DNA from 2 places in the Streptomyces sp. NPDC001443 genome. Region 2 is predicted to be linked to the other one. Evidence: riboswitches for the same ligand, from Rfam matches in the RefSeq annotation. Region 2 holds a riboswitch; the other holds the start of a gene.
The links. A riboswitch is a leader RNA that binds a small molecule or an ion and turns the genes downstream of it on or off. The one in region 2 is predicted to bind cyclic di-AMP.
Positions count from the first base shown of each region.

Region 1: it holds a riboswitch for cyclic di-AMP, as region 2 does, so the genes downstream of both, ACWC24_RS11550 (NlpC/P60 family protein) here and ACWC24_RS23260 (M23 family metallopeptidase) in region 2, are expected to answer to the same signal.

Region 1 is NZ_JBSFIA010000008.1:21,022-28,060, forward strand. Features, by position in the region: gene ACWC24_RS11540 (M23 family metallopeptidase) at 60-1,622, shown strand; gene pcrA (DNA helicase PcrA) at 1,698-4,181, opposite strand; cyclic di-AMP (ydaO/yuaA leader) riboswitch at 4,561-4,732, shown strand; gene ACWC24_RS11550 (NlpC/P60 family protein) at 4,741-5,928, shown strand; gene ACWC24_RS11555 (SLAC1 family transporter) at 6,058-7,039, shown strand, end outside; gene ACWC24_RS11560 (hypothetical protein) at 7,031-7,039, opposite strand, start outside.
Region 2 is NZ_JBSFIA010000023.1:2,253-9,291, reverse strand. Features, by position in the region: gene ACWC24_RS23270 (TetR/AcrR family transcriptional regulator) at 1-612, shown strand; gene ACWC24_RS23265 (SGNH/GDSL hydrolase family protein) at 739-1,524, opposite strand; gene ACWC24_RS23260 (M23 family metallopeptidase) at 1,777-2,703, opposite strand; cyclic di-AMP (ydaO/yuaA leader) riboswitch at 2,708-2,867, opposite strand; gene ACWC24_RS23255 (tyrosine-protein phosphatase) at 3,320-4,117, shown strand; gene ACWC24_RS23250 (DUF6126 family protein) at 4,171-4,296, opposite strand; gene ACWC24_RS23245 (helix-turn-helix domain-containing protein) at 4,293-4,967, opposite strand; gene ACWC24_RS23240 (hypothetical protein) at 5,134-5,526, opposite strand; gene ACWC24_RS23235 (aspartate aminotransferase family protein) at 5,558-6,943, opposite strand; gene dxs (1-deoxy-D-xylulose-5-phosphate synthase) at 6,940-7,039, opposite strand, start outside.

The DNA.
Region 1 (7,039 bases), on a different contig from region 2:
CAGCCCCTGTTGTCGAGGCGAAAGAGAAGTTGGTGAACGACCGTCACCCGTCGGGGACCATGACCACCCCGGCTCCGGCTTCCGAGCCCGCCTCGGCGCACTATGCGCCGTACGGCACCCAGGAGGCCCAGTACGGCGGCTTCACCACGTACGGCGTCGGCTACGACACCGGCGGTTTCGGCACGGCCGGCTTCGACACCGGAGCCCACCCTTCCGGGACCTTCACGACCGGCCCCTTCCACGGCGACGGCGGCCTCCAGGGCAACACCCCCGACACGGGCGCCTACGACAGCTCGTACCACGACGGCGGCATCTACGACACCGGCGCGTACGACGGCGGTCACCACACCGGCCACCATCACACCGGTCACCACGCCACCGGCCACCACACCGCTCACGACTCCGGCGCCTACGACGCGAGCCAGTGGTCGGCCGACGGGCACCAGAACGCGGCCTATGACCCGTACGCGGCCCAGCATTCCGGCTACGACACGGGGGCGTACGAGACGACGGCCTGGTCCACCGGTCACCAGCAGCTGTCCGCCGTCCCGCCGCAGACAGCGGCCTCCGACACCTCCGGGCAGTGGGACGCGCACACCTGGCTCCAGACCGACGGCGTCCCGGCCGACCCGACCCAGCAGTGGGAATGGGGCACGCAGGCCTTCGACACCGGCGCCTACGACGCCACGCAGTGGAACACCGACGGCGACGCGCCGGACCTGTCCGACGAGGGCCCCGAAGAACCCTCCGATGAGCCCGCCGCCGAAGACCCGGCCCCGGAGGACGAGGAGGAGCCGAGCGCCACCGGCGAGCTCCCCGCCGTCGCGCCGCTCCTCGACGACCAGGAGGAGCTCACCCCGCCCCCGGCGCCGCGCACGGCCTCCCGCTCCCGCCGCCGTACGCCCGCCAGACGCTCCGCGCTGCTGACCGTGGCGGTGCCCTCGGTGTGCGTGATGGGTGTCGCCGGGGTCGCGGCCGCCTCGGTGGTGGGCAACCTGACGGACGACGGCAGCCAGACGACGGCATCCGCCTCGGACGCGAAGGCCGTGAAGCCGTCCGCCGCCAACAACAAGCTGGACAGCCAGCTCCGGAGCCTGTCCGCCGGTGCCGACGACTTCGCCGACCGGGCCAGCCGTACGCAGGAACGCATCGACCTCAAGGCCCAGCAGGAGTCCGAGAAGAAGAAGGCCGCGGCGGAGGCGGCCCGCAAGGAGCGGCTGCGCCCGAAGTACGCCATTCCGGTCGAGCGCAAGGGCCTGAGCGCCTACTTCGGCCAGGCCGGTGTGAACTGGATGTCGGTGCACACCGGCATCGACTTCCCGGTCTCGTACGGCACGACGGTGATGGCCGCGACCGACGGCACCGTCCGCACGCAGTGGAACAGCGCGTACGGCAACATGATGATCGTGACGGCGATGGACGGCACGGAGACCTGGTACTGCCACCTCTCCACCTACCGCGTCGCCTCCGGTACGACGGTGAAGGCCGGCGACCCGATCGCGTACTCCGGGAACTCGGGCAACTCGACCGGTCCCCATCTGCACTTCGAGGTGCGGCCCAGCGGCGGCTCGGCCATCGACCCGCTCCCCTGGCTGCGCAGCCACGGTCTCGACCCGACGTAAGCGCGCACCGGACAACGGCCGAGCCCCCGGGATGATCCCGAGGGCTCTTTCTCCGACCGCCGGACCGACAACGTCCTAGAGCTTCTCCACCGGCGCGTACCGCAGCAGCAGCCGCTTCGGCTTGGTGTCGCCGAAGTCGATCGTCGCCTCCGCGTTCGAGCCCGTGCCCTTCACGCCGACGACCGTGCCGAGCCCGAACTGGTCGTGCGTGACCCGGTCACCGACGGACAGGGACACCACCGGCTTCTCGGAGGTCCGGCGCGTGGCGAAGCCGGACGCGCCGGCCGCCGACGAACGCGAGCGCGAGGACGACAGCGAGGCCGCCAGTCCCGAGGCGGGGCCGGAGGACACCGGCGCCGTGGCCCCCGTCCGCTTCCACTCCAGGTGGGCCGGCGGGATCTCCTCCAGGAAGCGGGAGGGCGGGTTGTAGGAGGGCTGCCCCCAGGCGCTGCGCATCGCCGACCGGGTGAGGTAGAGCCGCTCACGGGCGCGGGTGATGCCGACGTACGCCAGTCGGCGCTCCTCCTCCAGCTCCTTGGCCTGGCCGAGGGCACGCATGTGCGGGAAGACGCCGTCCTCCATGCCGGTCAGGAAGACGACCGGGAACTCCAGCCCCTTGGCGGTGTGCAGGGTCATCAGCGTGATGACGCCGTCGCCGTCCTCCTCGTCGGGGATCTGGTCGGAGTCGGCGACCAGCGCGACCCGCTCCAGGAAGTCGGAGAGCCCGCCCGTCGCCTCGCCCTCGCCGGACTCCTGCTCGAACTCCAGGGCCACCGCGGCGAGTTCCTGGAGGTTCTCGATGCGGGTCTCGTCCTGGGGGTCGGTGGAGGCCTGCAGCTCGGCGAGGTACCCGGTCCGTTCGAGGACGGCCTCCAGGACCGTCGCCGGACCGGCGCCCGACTCGACGATCGTGCGCAGGTCGTCCATCAGCACGTTGAAGCGCTGGACGGCGTTGGTGGAGCGCGCGGCCATTCCGTACGCCTCGTCGACGCGCCGCAGCGCCTGCGGGAAGCTGATCTTCTCGCGCTGGGAGAGGGCGTCGATCATCGCCTCGGCGCGCTCGCCGATACCGCGCTTGGGCACGTTGAGGATGCGGCGCAGCGGGACCGAGTCCTCCGGATTGGCCAGGACACGCAGGTAGGCCAGGACGTCCCGGACCTCCTTGCGCTCGTAGAAGCGGACGCCGCCGACGACCTTGTACGGCAGGCCGACCCGGATGAAGATCTCCTCGAAGACACGGGACTGGGCGTTGGTGCGGTAGAACACCGCGACATCGCCGGCCTTGGCCTGGCCCGCGTCGGTGAGGCGGTCTATCTCGTCGGCGACGAACTGCGCCTCGTCGTGCTCCGTGTCGGCGACGTATCCGGTGATGCTCGCGCCCGCGCCGGCGTTGGTCCACAGGTTCTTGGGGCGGCGGGACTCGTTGCGCTCGATGACCGCGTTGGCGGCGGAGAGGATGGTCTGCGTGGAGCGGTAGTTCTGCTCCAGCAGGATCGTCGTCGCGTCCGGGTAGTCCTCCTCGAACTGGAGGATGTTGCGGATGGTCGCGCCGCGGAAGGCGTAGATCGACTGGTCGGCGTCACCCACCACGCACAGCTCGGCGGGCTGGAGGCCGAACTCGCCGGGCGGCACGTCCGCGGGGTGCTCCGAGGTGCCGACGAGCTCACGGACCAGCGCGTACTGGGCGTGGTTGGTGTCCTGGTACTCGTCGACGAGCACGTGCCGGAAGCGGCGGCGGTAGTGCTCGGCGACGTCCGGGAAGGCACGCAGCAGGTTGACCGTCGTCATGATCAGGTCGTCGAAGTCGAGCGCGTTGGCCTCGCGCAGCCGCGACTGGTACATCGCGTAGGCCTGGGCGAGGGTCTTCTCGAAGCCGTCGCCGGCCCGGGCCGCGAAGTCCTCCTCGTCGATCAGCTCGTTCTTCAGGTTGGAAATCTTGGCGCTGAAGGACTTCGGCGGGAAGCGCTTGGGGTCGAGGTCAAGATCGCGGCAGACCAGGGCCATCAGACGCTTGGAGTCGGCGGCGTCGTAGATCGAGAACGACGACGTGAAGCCGAGGCGCTTGCTCTCGCGACGCAGGATGCGCACGCACGCGCTGTGGAAGGTCATCACCCACATCGCGTTCGCGCGCGGGCCGACGAGCTGCTCGACGCGCTCCTTCATCTCGCCCGCGGCCTTGTTGGTGAAGGTGATCGCGAGGATCTGCCCCGGGTGCACGTTCCGCTCGCCGAGCAGGTGGGCGATGCGGTGGGTGAGCACCCGGGTCTTGCCGGAGCCGGCGCCGGCCACGATGAGCAGCGGCGAGCCGGAGTGCACGACGGCGGCGCGCTGGTTGTCGTTGAGCCCCTCCAGGAGGGCGGCCGGGTCGACCACCGGGCGCGGGGCGCCGTCACGGTAGTACTCGTCCCGGTCCGGCGGCAGGTCGAACTTCCCGCCGAACAGGTCGTCCGGAACCGGCTCCGGCACGTGCTCGTCCTCGGGCGGAGGCGGGGGCTCCTCCCCATGGGCCCGGGGGGCCTGGAGATCCGCCAGGAAGCTGTCGTCAAAGAGGCTGCTCATCGCTCTCCGAGTCTAGGGCGCCGCACCGACAACCCGCCGCCGTCCCGGGAACATCCCCGAAGCCGTACAGCCTCGGACGGGGGCCGGGCGGGGGCCGGGCGGGGGCCCGGGAGGGGAACGTCACATTCCGTGAGCCGGGCCGAGGAAGGCCGTGTCACCCTCGGTGACCTCGGCGCCGCGAAGCGACAAAGCAGAAAAAGGAGCTCGAACACCGCAGGGCAGGAACAAGCACGCCGGATCGGCCGCACCCCGACACAGCCGGGTCCTAGGTCACGAAAATGTATCGGGCATATCGCCCATCAACCTTCACAAGGGCCACAGGAGTTGGCTAGCGTGCCGGGCGGGCCGCACGACCCCCACCGGCGAACGTCGCCGGGCCGCGCGGCCTCCGCCGAGTCCGGTACGCCCGCACGGCGTCCGGAGCCGGGGACCCAACCAAGACCTGGGGTGAATCGGCCCCCGTCCCCCATCGGGGACAGGCCGTAGGGCAAACCTTCCGATCATCCGCCCGAACCCGACAGCTAACCCGGTAGGCGGAGTGTGGAAGGAGTCGCCTCCCTTGGCGTCGCACCGCAAGTCGCGTCCCACCGGTACACGCGCAGCAGGCATACGGACCCCCGCCCTGGCCACGGCGGCCCTCACCTCCGTCGCCCTGTTCTCCCAGACGGCCCACGCGGCCCCCTCGGCCGACGACGGCCGACCGAGCCTGGAAGAGGTCGAGAAGAAAGTCGACGACCTGTACCGCCAGGCCGAGTCGGCGACCGAGAACTACAACGCGGCCAAAGAGAAGACCACCAAGCAGCGCAAGCACGTCGACACCCTGCTCGACGACGTCGCCCGGCGCACCCAGAAGCTCAACGAGGCACGCGAGGAACTCGGTTCCTTCGCCGCGGCGCAGTACCGGACCGGTGCCACCGCGCCGGACACCGCGACCTTCCTGCTCGCGGACTCGCCCCAGGACTACTTCGACCAGACCCAGCTCATGGGCCGGCTGACCTCGCGGCAGAAGGGCGCGGTCGACGACTACGTCACCGAGCAGGCCGCGATGATGCAGGAGCGCCGCAAGGCCACCGAGAGCCTCGACACGCTCACCGACGCGCAGAACGATCTCCAGACCGCCAAGGCTGCCGTCCAGAAGAAGCTCGCCGCCGCGCGCGTGCTGCTGTCCCGGCTGACGGCCGAGGAGAAGGCCCGGCTGGCCGCGATCGAGAAGCAGAAGCAGGAGGCGGCCGCGGCCAAGGCGGCGGAGCTCGCGAAGCAGCAGGCGGCAGCGGAGGCAGCAGCGGCGAAGGAGAGCGCGGCGTCGAGTTCGGGCTCGTCCGCCACGTCCTCGTCGTCCGGTTCTTCGTCCGGTTCTTCGTCCTCCTCGTCCGCGGACTCCGCCGTCGGCACCAAGGCCGAGAAGGCGCTCGCCTTCGCCCGCGCGCAGATCGGCAAGCCGTACGTCTGGGGCGCGACCGGGCCCGGCTCCTACGACTGCTCCGGCCTCACCCAGGCCGCCTGGAAGGCCGCCGGGGTCACCCTGCCGCGCACCACCTACGACCAGGTGAACACCGGCACCACCGTCTCCCTCCCCGACGCCCGGCCGGGTGACCTGGTCTTCTTCTACGACGACGTCAGCCACGTCGGCATCTACATCGGCGACGGCATGATGATCCACGCTCCCAAGCCCGGCGCGTACGTCCGCGAGGAGTCGATCTACTACGACGGCGAGTCCGGGATCCACAGCGTGGTCCGCCCGGCCTGACGCCACCCGCTGCCCGGCCCCCCGCGCGGGTGCCGGGGGGCGTGCGGAGCTGCCTGCGGTCGCGGGTATTTCCGGGCGCCCGCGCGCGCCCCGCTCACCGCGCGCCCGGGGCTCCTTAGCATCGGCCGCATGCCCTCCACGCCCCGTATCCCGCCGCTCCGCGCCCGGTGGGCGTGGCGTGAGCCGGCGACCGGAGCCGCGGTGCTGGCGACCGGCATCCTGTCGGTCGGACTGGAGCAGACGGGGTACGAGGTGCCGTCCCGGATCGCTCTGGTGCCGGCCTGCGTCGCCTGGCTGGCCCTGGCGGCGGGCTTCGCCGTCCAGCTGCTGTGGGAGCGGGAGGCCTGGGTGCGCCGGGCGACCGCACCGGCCGCGCTCACCGCGGTCGCCGCGACCACGGTGCTCGGCACCCGCTTCTCGCTGCTGGGGGGGCAGACCCTGGCCGAGGCGCTGCTGGCGCTGGCCGCCGTGCTGTGGCCGGGGCTGCTCGTGGCCGTCCTGCGGCACTGGGGGAACCGTATGCCGGGGGCGGTGTTCCTCGCGTGCGTGGCCACCCAGGGCCTCGCGGTGCTGGCGGCCACCCTCGCCGCGACCCTGTCGACGGCCTGGCTCGCGCATGCGGCGCTGGTGCTGTTCTGGCTGGGGCTGGTGCTCTACGGCCTGGCGCTGGCCCGCTTCGACCCGCGCCAGGCCGTCGAGGGCGCCGGCGACCAGTGGGTGGCCGGCGGGGCACTCGCCATCTCGGCGCTGGCCGGAGCGCAGTTGCTCGCCGCCGACAGCGCGCGCCTGCATCTGTGGAACGACGACGACCGTGGCGTCCTGCGCGCCGCGACCGCCGCCCTGCTCGCGCTGGACCTGTGCTGTTACGCCGTGATGCTGGCGGCCGAGCTGCGGTGGCCGCGGCTGCGCTACGACGTGCTGCGGTGGTCGACCGTGTTCCCGATGGGGATGACGGCGGCAGCGGCGTCGGCCGTCTCCTCGGCCCTCGGCGTGCCGTGGCTGAAGGGGCTCGGGGAGGCGCTGCTGTGGGTCGCGGTGGCGGTGTGGCTCGCGGTCGCCGTGGCGGCTGTGCGGGCGGCCCCGCAGGCCGTCCGGGCCGATGTCAGGTCCA
Region 2 (7,039 bases):
GTGGCGAGAGTGCGGTTGAACGTGGCGGAACGGCGCGAGGAGTTGCTGCGGGCCGCCGTGCAGCAGATCGAGGCGCGGGGCGTGGCGGCGGTCAGGATCGTCGACGTGGCCTCGGCGCTCGGGGTGAGCAACGCGCTGGTGCTCTACCACTTCTCGACCAAGGAGAAGCTGGTCGCCGCCGCCTTCACGTACGCGGCCGAGGAGGACCTGGCCCGGCTGAGCAAGCTGCTCGGCCGCCGGACGACCGCGCTGCGGCGGCTGCGTTCGGCCGTGCGCTGGTACGCCCCCACCGGGCAGGCCAAGGGCTGGCGGCTGTGGATCGAGGGCTGGGCGGCGGCGCTGCGCGAGCCCGCGCTCCAGGACGTCACCCGCGACCTCGACCGGCGCTGGAAGGCGGCGCTCGCCGAGGTGGTCGCGGACGGTGTGGCCGCCGGGGAGTTCGAGTGCCCGGACCCCGCGGCCACGGCGCTGCGTCTGACGGCCCTGCTCGACGGGCTCGCCGTACAGCTGACGTCGTACGCCGGTGCCGTCTCGCGGGCCCGCGCGCAGGAGTGGGTGGACGAGGCGCTGGCCCGGGAACTGGGTCTGGCGCGGGAGGCGTTGACGGCGTAGGCGCTCGGGCCTGTCCGGCAATTCCCGTCCGCCCGGCGACGAGGCGAATTGCCGGACAGGCCCTGGACCGGACGCGGGCGCGGAGCCGACCGGAGAGCCGGCCCCGCACCCGTGACTGTCGGCCGCTCAGGCCACGGACGCGATGCGTTCCTTGATGTCGTCCGGGGACAGCGCACCCTTGGCGGTGACGTGGTCGCCCGAGGACTCCCCGCGCAGCCGTCGGCCGATCCACGGGACCAGGTACTCACGCGCCCAGTGGACGTCGTCGCGCCGTACTTCGAGGGTGCCGCGCGGCGGCAGCGCCGGCCAGGGCTGCTCCGGGTCCGCCGGCACCTCCACGCCGAGGGTCTGGCCCGCGCGCAGTGCCACGCGCGTGTGTCCCTCGGGCGAGAGGTGGAGCCGGTCGCCGTCCCAGGCCCGGCGGTCCTGGACGGACTTGAGCGACCACAGGTCCAGCACCGGGCAGCCGTACCGGTCGGCGACGGCCCGGACGTGCCCGTTGTAGGTCGCGATCTTCCCGCGCAGGTGCTTGAGCAGGGGAACACCGCGGGTGTCGAAGCCGGTTGTCACCATGACGGTGCCGGACACGGCGGTCAGCGCGGCGATCGCGCGCTCGAACCGCTCCGCCACCTCGTCGGGGTCGGTCCCGGGCCGGAGGATGTCGTTGCCGCCGGCACAGAAGGAGACCAGGTCCGGCGCGAGCCGGACGGCCTGCGGAAGCTGGTCCTCCACGATCTGGTCGAGGAGCTTTCCACGTACCGCGAGATTGGTGTACTGGAAGTCGCCCTCGGGCTGCCGGTCCGCCAGGAGTACCGCGAACCGGTCGGCCCAGCCGACGAACGCCCCGTCGGGGCCGGGGTCGCCGACGCCCTCGGTGAAGCTGTCCCCCACCGCTACGTACGACCCGATCACTGCTCTGCCGTCACTCTTCGAATCGTCTGCCACATCGGCTCATGATTCACCCTCGAATGTGACCTACGCGACCGTAGCCACGGGTTGACGGACGGTGAGATAAGCCACTCCTAAAGAGTTGTCCAATCGGGGAATAAGCGTGCGATCCGGGACGTCGACGCAGTACCCGCACCCGGGTGCGCCAAAGGCCGGACCCGGGGATCGGGGTCCGGCCTTCGACGGCGGAGAGGCGCGCGGGAGACGGCCCGTCGGTCAGACGGCGACGCCGTGCGAGCGGAGGTAGGCGAGCGGGTCGATGTCCGAGCCGTAGTCCGGGGTGGTGCGGATCTCGAAGTGCAGGTGCGGGCCGGTCACGTTGCCGGTCGCGCCCGAGAGACCGACCTGCTGACCCGGGGTCACGGCCTGGCCGGCCGAGACGGAGAGCTGGGACAGGTGGGCGTACTGCGCGTAGTGGCCGTCGGCGAGCCGGATGACGACCTGGTTGCCGTACGCGCCGCCCCAGCCGGCCGAGACGACCGTGCCCGCGCCGACGGCCTTGAGCGAGGTGCCGGTCGGGACGACGAAGTCGACGCCGGTGTGGTGACCGCTGGACCACATGCTGCCCGCCACGTGGTACGCGGTGCCGATCGGGGCACCGGCGACCGGGAGCACGAAACCACTGCCGGCGGTCTGCGGGACGGCGGACTTCGCGGGGGACGACTCCACCGAAGAGGAAGAGGTCTCCGCCGACGCGGACTTCGGGGCGGCGGCCTGCGGCGCGGCGGACTCGGCGCCCCCGCCCGTCACGGCCTTCGCGCCGATGGTGAGCTTCAGACCGGGGTGGATCAGCGACGGATCGGCCCCGACGGCCGCCCGGTTGTCCTGGTAGAGCCGGTGCCAGCCGCCGTCGACGTGCTGGGCGTCGGCTATCTTCGCGAGGTGGTCGCCGGCGACCACCGTGTAGATACGGGTACCCGCGCTCTGCCCGTCGGTCTGCTCGGCGGTCTTCTGGCCGCTCGTCGCGACGGACTGCACGGCCGTTCCGGGAACCGGCTGGGCGGCGGACTGCGGCGTCGCCGCGTGGGCTCCGGTGGCCCCCAGCAGCGGGAGGGCGAGCGCGGCGCCGCCGGTTCCGGCGACGGCGAGCGAGCGGCTGAGGCGCGGGGCCTTGGGACGGCGGTGCTTACCCTTGGCGGGCATGGCGAATTCCTCTCCGGCGCCTACGAGGTGAGCTGTCGGGTGCGGACTGGAGATGTCCGGCCGCGCTCGCGGCGCGGCTGAACCCCTAGCCTGTTCCGATGACGGGACCAGGCGGTCGAGCCTGTGGGTCCCCCGCTCCTGCCGTGCACGGGTGAGTGTGCGGGCACCGGGCGGCGGCAGGATTAGGCGTCCGCCCGGATCGGTGTGGAACGTAAGCGAGCCCGCCACAACGGGACAAGCGACGCCTTCCGGATGTGCCCGTTTTGCTTGATCCGTTACGAGAGATCCCGATTACCCTCCGTGAATTCCCTCCCCTCCCGCTTCACATCTCCCCAAAAAAGCGCACTGATTGCGTGAACATGACATAGCACTCACGGTCACCGATATGACCCTCCTCACGCACCCTCCACCCAGTCACCTTTATTCCGGGGCGACTTCCAGCAAAGAGCGTAATTGGGGCAGATCAGATAGAAGTGACATACGAGGCTGATCGCCGCACCGAGGCTTTGGCCTGTGGACAACGCGGTCGCCCTCGAACCGATGTCGTATCGTCGTCAGCGCATCCCGTCGGCCACCCGCCGAGCCACGCCGACGGGGCGAGCGGGAGGAGCCCCCCTTGACGCAGCAGGTCCCGTCGACCGAGCCCGAACTGGCCGGAGTGCGCAACTTCCGCGACGTCGGCGGACTGCCCACCGCCGACGGGCGGCGGGTGCGCCACGGCGTGCTGTTCCGCAGCGGTCACCTGGCGCACGCGACGGACGAGGACACGGCGTTCCTGTCCTCCCTGAAGCTGCACACGATCTTCGACTTCCGCAACGCGGCGGACCGGAAGCTGGAGGGCCCGGACGTCGAGCTGCCCGGCGTGCGCAACGTGAACCTGCCGCTGTCGGACCCGGCGGACGGCTCCGAGTTCTGGAAGATGGTCCGCGACGGCGAGATCGAGCAGCTGCGCGCGATCCTCGGCGAGGGCAAGGCCGCGCACCGGATGATCATGTCGTACCGCACCATCGTCAAGGAGCGGACGGGCGAGCACTCACGGGTGCTGCACTCGCTCGCCGAGGACAGCGTCCCGGCCCTGATGCACTGCGCGGCGGGCAAGGACCGCGCCGGCCTGTCCATCGCGGTGACGCTGCTGGCCCTGGGCGTGGAGCGCGAGGCGATCCTCGCCGACTACCTGGAGTCCAACGCCACGCACCGCCGCTACAAGGTGCGCCGCAGCGACAAGTCCTCGGCCGGCTACTCCCCCGAGGTCATGGAGTTGCTCGGCCCCCTGTTCGACGCGCGGGCGGAGTACCTGACCGCGGCGCTGGAGACCATCGAGGAGAACTGGGGCGGCGTGGACACCTACCTGGAGCAGGGCCTCAAGCTGACCCCGGAGACCCGGGAGCGGCTGCGCGAGCGGCTCCTCGACTGACCTCTCGGCCCGGCGGCGGCCCGCCGCCGGGCTCGTACTACTGCTGCTGCCTGCTACTGCTGCTGCGCGCCGATCTCGAAGAGCAGCCAGATGAACGCCGCGAGGACGTGTCCGACGGCGATGTAGATGATCAGCCTGATCCAGAGGGAGCGGGGGAACTTCTCCTCGATGTCGCTCATGGCCTCTCTCCGATGACGTTGCCGAGGCACAGTGCGGCCGTCGGACTCTGCAGCAGGGTGTGTACGAACAGCAGCTCGACCCCGTCGGGGTCCTGAGCGGCGATACGGTGCGGGGTCAGCGAGTCGAAGTGCGCGCTGTCGCCCGGACCGAGCAGGTGGGTGGCGTCGGCCAGACGCAGCCGCAGGCGCCCGGTGAGGACGTACAGCCATTCCTCGCCGGGGTGCACGCGGACGATGTCGCCCTGCGAGCCGTACGGGACGCGCACCCGCAGGGCCTGCATCCCGCGGCCGGGCGAGCCGGCCTGCCAGTACGTCCAGCCGCCCGCGGCGGTCGGCTCCGTGTCACCGGCGCGCAGTACGGCGTCCCGGTCGGGGACCGTCTCGCCGAGCAGCTCCGAGACTGTCGTACCGTAGACGCGGGCGAGCGTGAGCAGCATCGGCAGCGAGGGCTGGCGCCGCCCGGTCTCCAGCCGGGAGAGATGGGCGGGCGACAGCCCGGCGGCGCGGGCGGCGGCCTCCAGGGTCAGCGAGGCCTGGCGGCGCAGGGCGCGCAGCCGCGGCGCGACGGCCGAGAGACCTTCGGCGCTCTCCGCCGCCGGTTCCGCGGCCGGCTCTGCTGCCGGGCCGAGCGGCGGCCCGGACCCGGCTTCTGGGAAGCTCATGGCATCCATTGAGCCAGCTCGATTGCCTCCCTGGCAAATAGCTTGCCTCTCAGGCAAACCGAAAGGTGTGGGACGCGGACCGGCCGTACGGCGCCGAAGCCTCGGGTCCCGGAGCCGGCCCGCTCCCGACGGCCCCGAGCCGGTGATCCACCGGACAGGACCTGGTGCCGCGGGACTACTCCGCCCCGCCGCGCCTGTCCTCGACGTGGACGACGTGGAGTTCGGTGCCGTCGCGGTGGCGCTTGGACCGCCCGAACACCCCTATCGCGATGTCCGACCGCTCGTGCGGCTCGTCGGGGCCTACGTAGGTGAGGACGTCGTTGTGCTGCCCGGTGACGACCCACCCCTCGGCGTCCTTGAGGTCGATCACCCCGAAGTCCCCCGCCGGGGATCCGGCGTGCACCGGTCCGAACTCCCGCAGGATCCCGGTGGCCTGGTCCGCGAGGTCTCCCTCCGGGGCGGTGAGCACGACACAGGTGCCGTGCTCGAACAGCACCCACGACTTGCCGGGGTCGGTGAGGAGCCGCCGCCACATGTCCTTGAGCATCTCGGTGTTCACGGCCGTCATCATGCCGCAGGGCACCGACACCCCGCCCGGACTACCGGTTGGCCACCGCCTGCTTGATCAGTGTCCGGCCGAAGTCCCAGACCAGTCCGCCCCCGTTGTGCGCGTCGTCCATCACCTCGGTGAAGGCGTCCACGAACCGGTCCACCTCCCGTTCGCCGACGACCAGCGGCGGGATCAGCTTGATCACCTCGAGGTGGTCGCCGGAGACCTGGGTGAGGATCCGGTGCCGCTGGAGCAGCGGGACGACCACCATCTGCGCGAACAGCCCCTTGCGCGCGGCCTGGAGCATGCTCCAGCGGCCGCGCAGCTTCAGCGACTTCGGCCGGCCGAACTCGATACCGATCATCAGGCCCCGGCCACGGACGTCGGCGAGCAGCTCGTACTTGTCGGTGAGCGCGGCCAGCCGGGACCGCAGCAGGTCCCCGGTGGCGCGGGCGTTGGCGACGATCTGGTCGTTCTCCATGACCGACAGCACGGCGAGCCCGGCGGCCATGGCCTGGGCGTTCGACCCGAAGCTCGCCGAGTGGACGAGCACCCGGTCCATCGACGAGTAGACCTTCTTGAAGATCCAGTCCCGGCCGAGCGTGGCGCCGACCGGCACGTAGCCGCCGGAGAGCGCCTTGGCCACGCACACCAGGTCCGGTTCGACGCCGTCCTCGTGCTGGTAGGCGTAAAAGTCGCCGGTCCGACCCAGCCCCGTCTGCACCTCGTCGGCGATGAGCAGCGCCTTGTGCCGGTGCAGCAGTTCCTGGGCGGCGCGCAGGTAGCCGGGCGGGGCCTCGTGCACGCCCTTGCCCTGGATCGGCTCGACGACGAGGGCCGCCACGTCGCCCTTCCTCAGCTCCCGGGCCAGCGCGTCGAGGTCGCCGAGCGGGACCGCGGTGTCGGGCAGCAGCGGCGCGAAGCCGTCCCGGAAGCCGGTCTCGCCGTTGACGGAGAGGGAGCCGGTGGTCAGGCCGTGGAAGGCGTGGTCGCAGTACAGGATCCGCGGCCTGCCGGTGGCGTAGCGGGCGAACTTCAGCGCGGTCTCGACCGCTTCCGTGCCGCTGTTGCCGAAGAACACCCGGTCCAGGTGCGGGCTGTGGGCGAGGAGCCGCTCGGCCAGCAGTCCGGGCAGCGGCTGGCAGTCGAAGCGGGTGAGGTCGGCGAGCGAGGCGTCGAGGACGTCGTGCAGCGCCTTGCGGACCACGGGGTGGTGGCGGCCCAGGCCCATCACCCCGAACCCGGCGAGCATGTCCAGGTAGTCGTCGCCGTCCTCGTCCCAGAAGTAGGCGCCCTCGGCGCGGGTGTAGACCTTGTCGAAGCCGATGGTGTGCAGCATGCGCGGGAGCTGGTGGTTGAGGTGCTTGGCGTGCAGCTCGTAGCGCTCGGCCCCGCGCTCGGCCAGCAGCGCGGCGAGGTCGAACTCCTCGGTCATCCGTGTTTCTCCTTGACTGCCAGGCTTGCGCTGATCCGTCCGGCGATCTCGACCGGGGTGAGACCGATGTCGGCGAGCACCTCGGCGCGCTTGGCG